One region of the Paenibacillus sp. S-38 genome, then DNA from elsewhere that is predicted to be linked to it. Evidence: riboswitches for the same ligand, from Rfam matches in the RefSeq annotation. Region 1 holds a riboswitch; the other holds the start of a gene.
The links. Region 1 has a riboswitch for FMN ahead of ribD (bifunctional diaminohydroxyphosphoribosylaminopyrimidine deaminase/5-amino-6-(5-phosphoribosylamino)uracil reductase RibD). Riboswitches for the same ligand answer to the same signal wherever they lie in the genome.

Region 1 (5,120 bases):
CCTGTCGCTGCAGCGCTCCTACAACACCCCGTACATGTGGCCGTTCATCCCCTTCAATCTGAAGGCAATGTACGATATCCTGGTGCGGCGCCCCTTCCTTACGATGAAGACCCGTATGAGTCTGAATAAGACGTCGGACCGTACAAGGCAGCCCGCAAAGTAACGGCCGGACGGGGACAGATGAACAGAGGGCGGGCAGCTTACGGGTAAGTGCCCTTAGAGAGTCCCGGCAAGGGACTCTCTTTGTGCTGCGGCGCGCCAGCGCCCCTTCCCGCATGCTCATGAAGTGCGGGCAGGCGGGTGATCTTAACTGTTGTCAACCCGGGGGACATATGGTACTTTTAATGTAATGTAAAACGATAGGACTATTACTTTATTATCCATATGCATCCTCCGTCCTTTCAAGGCGGGAGGTTTGTTTCAAGGGGAAAAAGGGGCAGGACACGATGTATCTACACGGCACAAGTAAAATCAACGGGCAAGGACATTTGGAGATCGGCGGCTGCGACACGGTCGAGCTGGCCGCGAAGTGGGGCACCCCCCTGTATGTCATGGACGAAGAGCTGATCCGTCAGCGCTGCCGTGAATTCGTGGACGCTTTCCGCGCTTCGGGCCTGCCGTTCCAGGTAGCCTATGCCAGCAAAGCCTTCTGCGTCATGGCCATGTGCCGGATCGTGGAGGAAGAAGGCATGTCCCTAGACGTCGTCTCGGACGGCGAGCTGTATACCGCGCTGCAGGCCGGGTTTCCGGCGGAGCGGATTCACTTCCATGGCAACAACAAGACGCCGCAGGAGCTGGAGATGGCGGTTGACGCCAAGATCGGCTGCATTGTCGTGGACAATTTCGTAGAGCTTGCGATGCTGAACGCCATTGCCGGCGAGAAGAAGCAGAAGATGAAGATCCTGCTGCGGATCACGCCCGGGGTGGACGCGCATACGCATGAATTCATATCGACCGGACAGGAAGACTCCAAGTTCGGATTTGACCTCGGCAACGGGGCGGCTAAGCAGGCGGTGGAGAACGCTGCCGCGCTCCCGCATGTCGAACTGCTCGGCATTCATTCCCATATTGGCTCTCAGATTTTTGAGGTAGGCGGCTTCGAGCTGGCTGTAGACAAGATGACGAACTTCGCAGTACGCATGCGTGAGGAGCTTGGCGTCCTCTTCCCGGTGATCAACCTCGGGGGAGGCTTCGGCATCCGCTATGTTGGAGGAGATACGCCTCTGCCTGTCGCGGAGTATGTGCGCGCCATTACGGATGCGGTGAAGACGACGTTCAGCCGGCACGGCTACCCGCTGCCGGAGATTTGGACCGAGCCGGGCCGCAGCATTGTCGGCGAAGCCGGAACTACGCTTTATACGGTCGGCACCTATAAGGATATTCCGGGCGTGCGCAAGTATGTCGCCGTGGACGGAGGCATGACCGACAATCCGCGGCCGGCGCTCTACGGCGCCAAATACGAAGCGCTGCTGGCCAACCGGGCGAACGCGGCAGTGGAAGAGACGGTCTCCATCGCGGGCAAGTGCTGCGAGAGCGGCGATATGCTGATCTGGGACGTAGAGCTGCCGGCGGTGAAGTCGGGCGACGTGCTTGCTGTAGGCAGCACGGGTGCATACAACTATGCCATGGCCAGCAACTACAACCGGATTCGCCGTCCCGCGGTCGTCTTCGTCAAAGGAGGCCAGGCGGAAGTCGTTGTGAAGCGAGAAACATACGAGAATCTGGTGGGCAATGACGTGATTCCGGAGCGGATGCAGCGTTCTGTCGCCAAGAGTCTTTAAGTGCGGATGGGCTTGGCCGAATCCTCCGTTAGCCCGGGGACGGCCGGCCTATTTGTGCAGGAGCCCGTTTCATAGTAGAATAGAGTAGATCGGCCGCCGGACTGGCGGCCACCCATTATGGACAAGAAGCTAAGGAGCGTACATATCATGGCAAAACAAGCGATTATCAAGATGACGGACGGCAATGAAATCGTACTGGACCTGTTCGAGAACGATGCGCCTAACACGGTGGCGAACTTCGAGAAGCTGGCAAACTCCGGTTTCTACAACGGCATTCCGTTCCACCGCGTCATTCCGGGCTTCGTAGCGCAAGGCGGCTGCCCGCACGGTACCGGGACAGGCGGCCCGGGATACACGATCAACTGCGAGATCAACCCGAACAAGCATGAGCGTGGAACGCTGGCTATGGCTCACGCCGGCCGTAACACGGGCGGAAGCCAGTTCTACATCTGCTATGCGCCGCAGCCGCATCTTGACGGCCAGCACACGGTGTTCGGCAAAGTCGTCAAAGGCATGGAGCATGTGGATGCGTTCAAAGGACGCGAGAAAATGGAGACGGTGCAGGTAGTGGAAGTGTAATCTTTCCGTTCCTGTATCAATTGAATAGCTTGAACCTTCGGGGCAGGGTGAAATTCCCTACCGGCGGTGATGGGCGGCTCAGCAGTAGAGCCGCACTCAGTCCGTGACCCGAGCTTCTTCCTTGCTGAACCGCAGGAGGAAGCCGGTGGACTCGGTGCAATTCCGAGACCGACAGTATAGTCTGGATGGGAGAAGGGGAAGCGAGACGGATCGAACGACCGGTCCGGGAAGAGCTGCGAGCACAACGGGGATGCCTCCGCTGGCTGCGCCGCCGCAGACATGCGATGTTGGGCATTGTCTGTTTCGGTGCAGGCGGTCTTAGGGCGGTTTGCGTTCAGCCGTACTTTTCCCTCCGGGATGAGCTTAATCCAAGCTTTCGCATGCGACTTCCGGCATTTAAGCCGGCGCGCATGTGTACTTTCGTACAGCCGTTATCGCGATACCGCAATTCCCAAGGCCCCTCTTTGCTTCGGCAAAAGGGGTCTACGTGCGTTTACCGGGAAGACTACCGGAGAAAGTGCGGAGCAGTGTGCGGTTGAAGGGGTAGGCTGCTTTGCACAAACGACAGGGAGGAGTGGAGTAACATGAGTATCATGAACGATGAAACGTATATGCGAATTGCACTGCAGCTGGCCGCGGCGGCGGCGGGCCAAACGGGCATCAACCCGGTGGTGGGTTGCGTGCTGGTCAAGGACGGCCGTGTGGTAGGTATGGGCGCCCATCTGAAGCGGGGCGATGCACACGCTGAGGTTCATGCGCTGAATATGGCTGGCGCCGAGGCGGCCGGAAGTACAGCCTATGTGACCCTGGAGCCCTGCAGCCATCACGGCCGCACAGGCCCCTGCAGTGACCGGCTGATCCGCGAGGGAGTGAAGCGGGTGGTCGTCGCCGCGGTGGACCCGAATCCCCTGGTGGCCGGCACAGGCATAGCGCGTCTGCGCTCCCAGGGGATCGAGGTCACCGAAGGCGTGCTCGCGGCAGAGTCCGAAGCCCTGAACGAGGCGTTCAACAAGTACATCGTCACCCGCCGGCCGTTCGTCACGATCAAGACGGCGAGCACGCTGGACGGCAAGGTGGCGGCGGCGGGCGGCGACAGCAAATGGATCACCGGGGAGTCCGCGCGCGGCTACGTGCATACGCTGCGGCACCGCCACCAGGCGATCCTCACGGGCGTCGGCACGGTGATCGCCGATGACCCGCAGCTGACGACCCGGCTTCCGGTCCCCGGGCTCTCCCCGATCCGTGTGATCGCCGACTCGGGGCTTCGCATCCCGCTGGAGGCGAAGCTGCTGCATGACGGGGCGGCGCCCGTGATCGTGCTTACGACTGCGGAAGCGCCGGAAGGCCGCCGGCGGGAACTCGAAGCGCTCGGCGTGCAGGTCATCGACTGCGGCCCGGGGCCGGCCGTCGATCTTGAGGCCGCCTTGGCGCATCTTGGGGAACTCGAGATCGGCTCGGTCCTGGTGGAAGCGGGCGGCCGCCTGGCCGGTGCGTTCCTGGAGCGGCAGCTGGCCAACAAGCTCGTGCTCTTTTTCGCGCCGAAGATTATCGGCGGCGGGGCGGCGGCCCCCGGTACGTTCGACTTCGCCGGGTTTCCCGCTATGCGCCAGGCGATCCGTTTGGAACGGATGACCGTGGAGACCTACGGGGAGGATGTCTGCTTCACAGGTTATCCTAGCTATGAGGCTGCCGGCCGCTAGGGTGCGGCGGCGAAAGGAAGGAATAAGGAATGTTCACAGGCATTATCGAAGAAATCGGAACACTGCGGCGGATCGCCAGGCAGGGGGAGGCCATGGTGCTGACCATTGCCGCATCACGCGTGCTTGAGGACGTGAAGCTCGGCGACAGCATTGCGGTCAACGGAGTTTGCTTGACCGTCGTAGCTTACGGCAAAGATTCTTTCACGGTTGACGTGATGCCCGAAACCTTCCGCCGGACGAATCTTGAGAGGCTTTCGGCGGGCTCCACCTTAAACCTGGAGCGGGCTATGGCGGCGAACGGCCGGTTCGGTGGGCATATCGTACAAGGGCATGTCGACTCCACGGGAACGATCACGGGCCGGAGCGCGGAGGCGAACGCCGTCGTGTTCCGGGTCTCTCCTAAGGACCCGGGACTGCTCAAGTACGTACTGCCGCACGGCTCCATTACGATCGACGGCATTTCTCTTACGGTAGTGGAGGCGGACGGTGCCGAGTTCTCGGTGTCCATTATTCCGCACACCCTTGCCGAGACCGTGCTGCAGTTCAAGCAGCCGGGGGATGAAGTGAATCTCGAAGCGGACGTGCTCGGCAAGTACATTGAGCGGCTTCTTGGATTCCGTGGAGGGGAAGGCGCCGGCGCCTCCCGGTCCGGAGGCCGTCTGACGGCGCAGTTTTTGAGCGATAACGGATTCCTCTAAGAAGCGTTTCGGACAGGCTTGGGCGGGGGAGAAGGAGAACACCGTACTGGAGGAGGGCAAATCTTATGACAAAAGAAAAACAAGACGGAACATCCTCGGACTTCCAGTTTCACTCGATTGATGAGGCGCTGGCCGATTTGATTCAGGGCCGGGTCATCATCGTCGTGGACGACGAGGACCGGGAGAACGAGGGGGACTTTGTGGCGCTGGCCGAGAAGTCGACGCCCGAAATCATTAATTTTATGATCAAGGAAGGGCGCGGCCTGGTGTGCGTGCCGATTACTGAGGAGCGGGCGCAGGAGCTCGATCTACCGCCGATGGTCGCCCGCAACACGGACTATCATGGGACGGCATTCACCGTA
Region 2 (5,120 bases), 570 kb from region 1:
GTAACGCAGGAAGAGTTCAAGGAATTGATTCGGATCATCAACAAGATTAACCGCAATTTGGTAAAGTAGTAGAGTTTGGCAGCCAGAGAGAGAAAAGGATGGATGGAATTGAAATCAACTGTAAAATCCCTGCTTCAATTGGTACCGACCCGGGTAGGCCTCGTGTTTGCGATCTTCGTGCCGATGATCTTCACAATCATCTGGATGACGGGGTACAGCGGAGCGACGGAGCGGATCGACCGGCTTCATATCGGTCTGGTGAATGAGGATGCGCAGAAGGGGACAGCCCTAGCGGATTATGTGTCTCAGCATGCACCGTTCCAGACGGAGATCGAATCGTCCCGCCGGGATGCGCTGGCGAAGCTGAATGAGGGGGAGACGGATATGGTGATCGTCATCCCTGCCGATGTATCGGCTGAGGCGAAGGAGCGCGGCCATGCGAAGCTGACGTATTATGTCAATGAGCGCAATTCCGAGATGGTGAAGTCAGTGATGGAGGGCATGGCGGGCAAACTCACGGCCCAGCTTAACACGGTCGTGGTCCCGGATGCGAAGCCGCTTCCGATCCAGGCGGAGATTGTGAAGATGAACGGCGTCTCGGACTTCTCCACCTCGATGCTGCCGATGATCCTTGGCTTCCTGCCTTATATTGCCGTGATGACGATGAACATCCAGTTCAATCTTGCCTCCCAGATCCTGAAGCGGCAGTATGGCCGGTGGCGGCTGTTCTTTGGGCGGCAGATCATCCTCGCTGCGGTCACCGTTATCGTGCCGCTCGTGCTGGCTGTGATCTGCAAGCTGTTCCTGACCGTAAAGGGAAGCTTCTGGCAGGTGTGGGGCTTTGAGATGCTCGTATTTGCCGCATGCATCGCCGTGACACAGCTCGCCTTCGTGCTCTTCGGCAATGCGGGGCCGCTCTTTAACATCTTCCTGATCCCGATCCAGCTCATGACGGCTGGGAACATTATCGCCGCTTCGATGCTCTCTCCGCTGTACCGTCATCTGGGGGCTTTCCTCCCGGTTCCCAATGGGGTCCAGGGGGCGATGAATCTGGTGTATGGCGGAGGTTCTTTAACGGAATATGCGGTTTCCCTTGTTCTAATCACCTTAACCGCCTGGGGGCTCAGCGTGCTTCGGATCGCGGGGATCAAGGAGGCGCCTGCGGTTGTCCCGGCACAGTCTGCGGCTTAAGCCGGGGTATTCCACTGGCAGACCCAAAGAGAGAGTTCTTCCAATAAAGGAGGGACTCTCTTTTTGACGTTCTTATATGTATAGAAAAAGGGCCCCGCCACGACGGTGGCGGAGCCCGCTGAATGAAGCTCTGTGGCTGTGATGCGCTTGTTCAGGCCCTTAGGCCGCCGCTGCGCCTTGGATCGGCTCATTCTGCTCCTGATTTCGGGTCATGAACCACAGCGTGGACCAGATCAGGACGAAGCCGACGAGCTGGCCGGCGGTGAGAGCCTGGTGGAACACCAGCCAGTTCACGAGGATACCGACCGCCGGGAAGGACAGCTCCGCGAGGGTCGCGTAGGATGCCTTCGTGCTGGACAGCCCCTTGTAGTACAGGAGCAAGCTGAGCAGCCCCGGGAAGAACGCCTGGAAGAGCAAGTTGATACCGATGACGGTCAGCGCGCCGGCACTGCCGGTCACCGCCCAGGCGTCTCCGCTGACCGCCAGCAGGGCGGACAGCAGGGGCAGCGCCAGCAGGAAGCGCAGGGACGTCACGACCGGGAAGTCCAGCCCCTTGCCGAGCAGGTATTTGCCCATCACCGTCGATCCGCCCCAGAGGGAGGCGGCGAGGATCGAGAAGAGGCAGGCGACCGTGCCGAGATCCGTCCAGCCGAGCTGCGGTGCGGCGAAGCCGAAGGTGAGCAGATAAGTACCGGCCAGTGCGAGGGCCAGGTACGTGAAGAACCGGGACGGCAGGGCTTCCTTCAGAAGCACGCGCGCCAGGATGATTGCAAACAGGGGCTGCAGCTTCTGCAGCAGCAGGATCGCATTGGCATTGCCGTGCGAGAAGGCGGCCGTGAAGAGCACCGTGGCGATCGCCGAGCCGCCCCAGGAGATGAAGAGCAGGGCGCCGATCACGCCCCAGCTCCATTTGCCGCCGAGCGACCGGCGGTGCTTGAGGAGCAGCGGGACGGCGACGAAAGCGAGCAGCACATGCTCGATGAAGACGATCTGGGCCGATGTGAAGCTCTCGAGGAGCAGGATGCGGAACAGGGGATCGAGCCCCCACAGGACGGCCCCGAGGGCCACATACCAGATGCCAAGCGAGCCGCGGGTCCGGCTCCAGGTCATGCTTTTGCTGCTGAGACTGCTGACTGCGTTTGCCAATTCAAAAACCTCCCAAGAATGATGTGGTGTTTGAATTGAACCTTCCTTTCGAAAGTAAATGCCCCCGCTGCAGATAACACAGTGGGGGCATCGACGAATAAACTTGTTCAAAATTCATTTTTTGAACAAGCCATTCTTCACCTTCTCCCATCCGGACTGTCACCGTCGGCCTTGGGTTCTCACCAAGTCAGTCCCGTCCCCGGCACGAAGCCGGAAGCGCGGGAGTCGCGGGCTGAGATACACGAACGTATCATCACCGCCGGTAGGGAATTGCACCCTGCCCCGAAGGTTCATATTCAATTACATGGAATACTAACACAGGTAAGCCGACCTGACAAGACGGTATTGGGCCTTTTTTCAGAAAATTTTCAGAAAAGGGCTTACAGCGCCGCCGCCAGGGTCCGGACGAACGCTTCCAGACCGGCCTGGTCCTCTTCGTCGAACCGGTTCTTCTCCGGGCTGTCGATATCGAGCACGCCGAGCAGCTCGCCGTCCTTCAGGATCGGCACGACGATCTCCGACTGCGAAGCCGCATCGCAGGCGATATGCCCCGGGAACTCGTGGACGTCGGCCACGCGCACGGTTTCCCGGCGGGAGGCGGAGGTGCCGCAGACGCCCTTGCCGAGCGGGATCCGCACGCAGGCCGGCAGGCCCTGGAACGGCCCGAGCACGAGCTCGTTGTTCTCTATGAGGTAAAAGCCCACCCAGTTGACGCGGCCGAGGAACTGGTTCAGGAGCGCCGAGACGTTGGCCAGGTTGGCAATGCGGGAGCTTTCGTCCGCGACCAGCGCGGCGAGCTGCGAGCACAAAGCCGCGTACTGTTCTTCCCGCGTGCCGGAGTAGGTCAGGGATTGAAACATGGGGATTCCTTCTTTCCTGGTAATGTCGAACCCCTCCATTGTAACGCATTTTGCCGGGCCTTTCATGAAGTTCTTGGCAAGATTTTGACAGAGCTGTTAAGAACGCGGGCTGCAGGCGGGCCGGAGGGCAAAAAGTGGTTGTTCACCCCTTACGCCTCATGTCATAATCGAAGCAGGGTGAAAGCCCTCTACATCTAAGAAATGAGTGATGAGGTTGACCATCAGGATCATTACGGACGGCGGAGCCGATTTTCCTCAGGGCATGCCTGAAAAGTGCGGGCTGCACATCGTTCCGCTGCACGTCACGTTCGGAAACGAACCATTCGATCTGCGCCTTGGCATGCAGGCCTTTTATTCCAACATAAAAACAAATTCCGTTCTTCCCAAAACAGCGAGTCCGAGTCCCCAAGATTTTGTAGAGGCCTTCAACCAATATCCTGGCGACGATATCCTGGTAATCGCGCTGTCTTCAGGGCTCAGCAGTACGTATCAGCATGCCGTCCTGGCCAAAGAAATGGTGCTCGAGGAAAACAGCGGGCGGCGCATTGAAGTGATCGATACGCGCACGGGTTCCATCGGGCAGGCGCTGGTCGCCTACCGCTGCTGGCAGGAAATCCAGGCGGGCAAGCCGTTTGACGACGTGGTGGCGGCAGCATACGCGATTGCCTTAGGCTCCGGAACGCTTTTTTATCTTGATACGCTCGAGAATCTCGTGAAGGGCGGGCGCCTCAACCAGGCGAAGGGGGCGATTGCTTCTGTGCTCAACATCAAGCTCTTCATGCAGGCGAGCTTGGAAGGAACCGTCGAAGTCGTAGAGAAGGTCCGCGGCAAAAAGAACGCGCTGGCGCGGCTGATCGACAAGTTCGATGAGCTTGGCGGCCCTGCGGACGGCAGGGTGCTCGGGATCGCCCACAGCACCACGGAGGAAGAGGTGCGCGGCATTCTGGACCGCATTCTCGCGAAGCACCCGTTCCGGGAGGTCTTCATCGCGGAGGTCGGGCCGGTCATCGGCACGTATGCAGGCGAGGGCGGGATCGTCGTCAGCTATGCATAGGTACACAACAGCAGGATGAGGACAAGATCATAAGCGCATTGAAACCGGTTCCCAGGAGGGAGCCGTTTTTTTGACTATGGGGCATTTCGTGTGGGTCAGGCGGCCCTGAAGCTGCCATCGAGGCGGAGACTTTCAGCATTTTTTACCAAGAGGGAGGCGAAGTGATATACTGGCTGGGAGTCAGCTGGAAAGGGGCGGCGGGAATGGAGATTGAGCTGCACGGAGATATCCGTCATTACCGGGAGGAGCCTGGGGGAGGTTAGCCGGAGGCCGGTGGAGGAAATCGGTCCGGCACCATCGCCTTCGCCGGCGTGTATGGAGACGCCGTATACAGTGTAACTGGATTGTGACCAGTGATATGCACGAATAAGCGGATGCAGCGCAGCAAAATAAAAAAGCGCCTATCCCCTTGAGAGATCGGCGCATTTGGCACATCAGGCAGCGGCTAAGCGCTTTGGGTCTCCGGCAGCTTCACACGCTGCTTCTTCGGCTTCTCGTCTGCCCGCAGGAACATCCACACGCCGGTCAGCAGGACGGCGCCTGCGGCCGCCTGCAGCCAGGTCAGCGATTCGCCAAGGAGCAGGTAAGCGAGCAGGGTGGAGCCGAGCGGCTCGCCGAGAACGCTCATCGACACCGATTCGGGGCGCATATACTTCAGCAGCCAGTTGAAGAGGTAGTGGCCGAAGAGGGTCGGCACGATCGCCAGCAGCAGGAAGTTGCCCCACTCCGCCGCCGGATAGCCGCCGAACGGATGCCCGAGGATGACGTTGTAGAGGGCGAGCACCAGGGCGGCGCCCAGGAAGACGAAGAAGCTGTACAGGAATGACGGGACGCGGGCGACGAGCTTTTTGCCCAGGATCATATGTACG

Region 2: another riboswitch for FMN. It lies ahead of ACP26L_RS17110 (DMT family transporter); the one in region 1 lies ahead of ribD (bifunctional diaminohydroxyphosphoribosylaminopyrimidine deaminase/5-amino-6-(5-phosphoribosylamino)uracil reductase RibD).

Annotation. Positions count from the first base shown of each region.
Region 1 is NZ_CP187970.1:3,141,880-3,146,999, forward strand. Features, by position in the region: gene ACP26L_RS14450 (spore germination protein) at 1-163, shown strand, start outside; gene lysA (diaminopimelate decarboxylase) at 447-1,781, shown strand; gene ACP26L_RS14460 (peptidylprolyl isomerase) at 1,929-2,360, shown strand; FMN riboswitch at 2,390-2,561, shown strand; gene ribD (bifunctional diaminohydroxyphosphoribosylaminopyrimidine deaminase/5-amino-6-(5-phosphoribosylamino)uracil reductase RibD) at 2,945-4,060, shown strand; gene ribE (riboflavin synthase) at 4,090-4,758, shown strand; gene ACP26L_RS14475 (bifunctional 3,4-dihydroxy-2-butanone-4-phosphate synthase/GTP cyclohydrolase II) at 4,824-5,120, shown strand, end outside.
Region 2 is NZ_CP187970.1:3,708,575-3,713,694, forward strand. Features, by position in the region: gene ACP26L_RS17100 (MarR family winged helix-turn-helix transcriptional regulator) at 1-69, shown strand, start outside; gene ACP26L_RS17105 (YhgE/Pip domain-containing protein) at 103-1,191, shown strand; gene ACP26L_RS17110 (DMT family transporter) at 1,351-2,337, opposite strand; FMN riboswitch at 2,473-2,631, opposite strand; gene ACP26L_RS17115 (GAF domain-containing protein) at 2,718-3,197, opposite strand; gene ACP26L_RS17120 (DegV family protein) at 3,406-4,251, shown strand; gene ACP26L_RS17125 (DMT family transporter) at 4,697-5,120, opposite strand, start outside.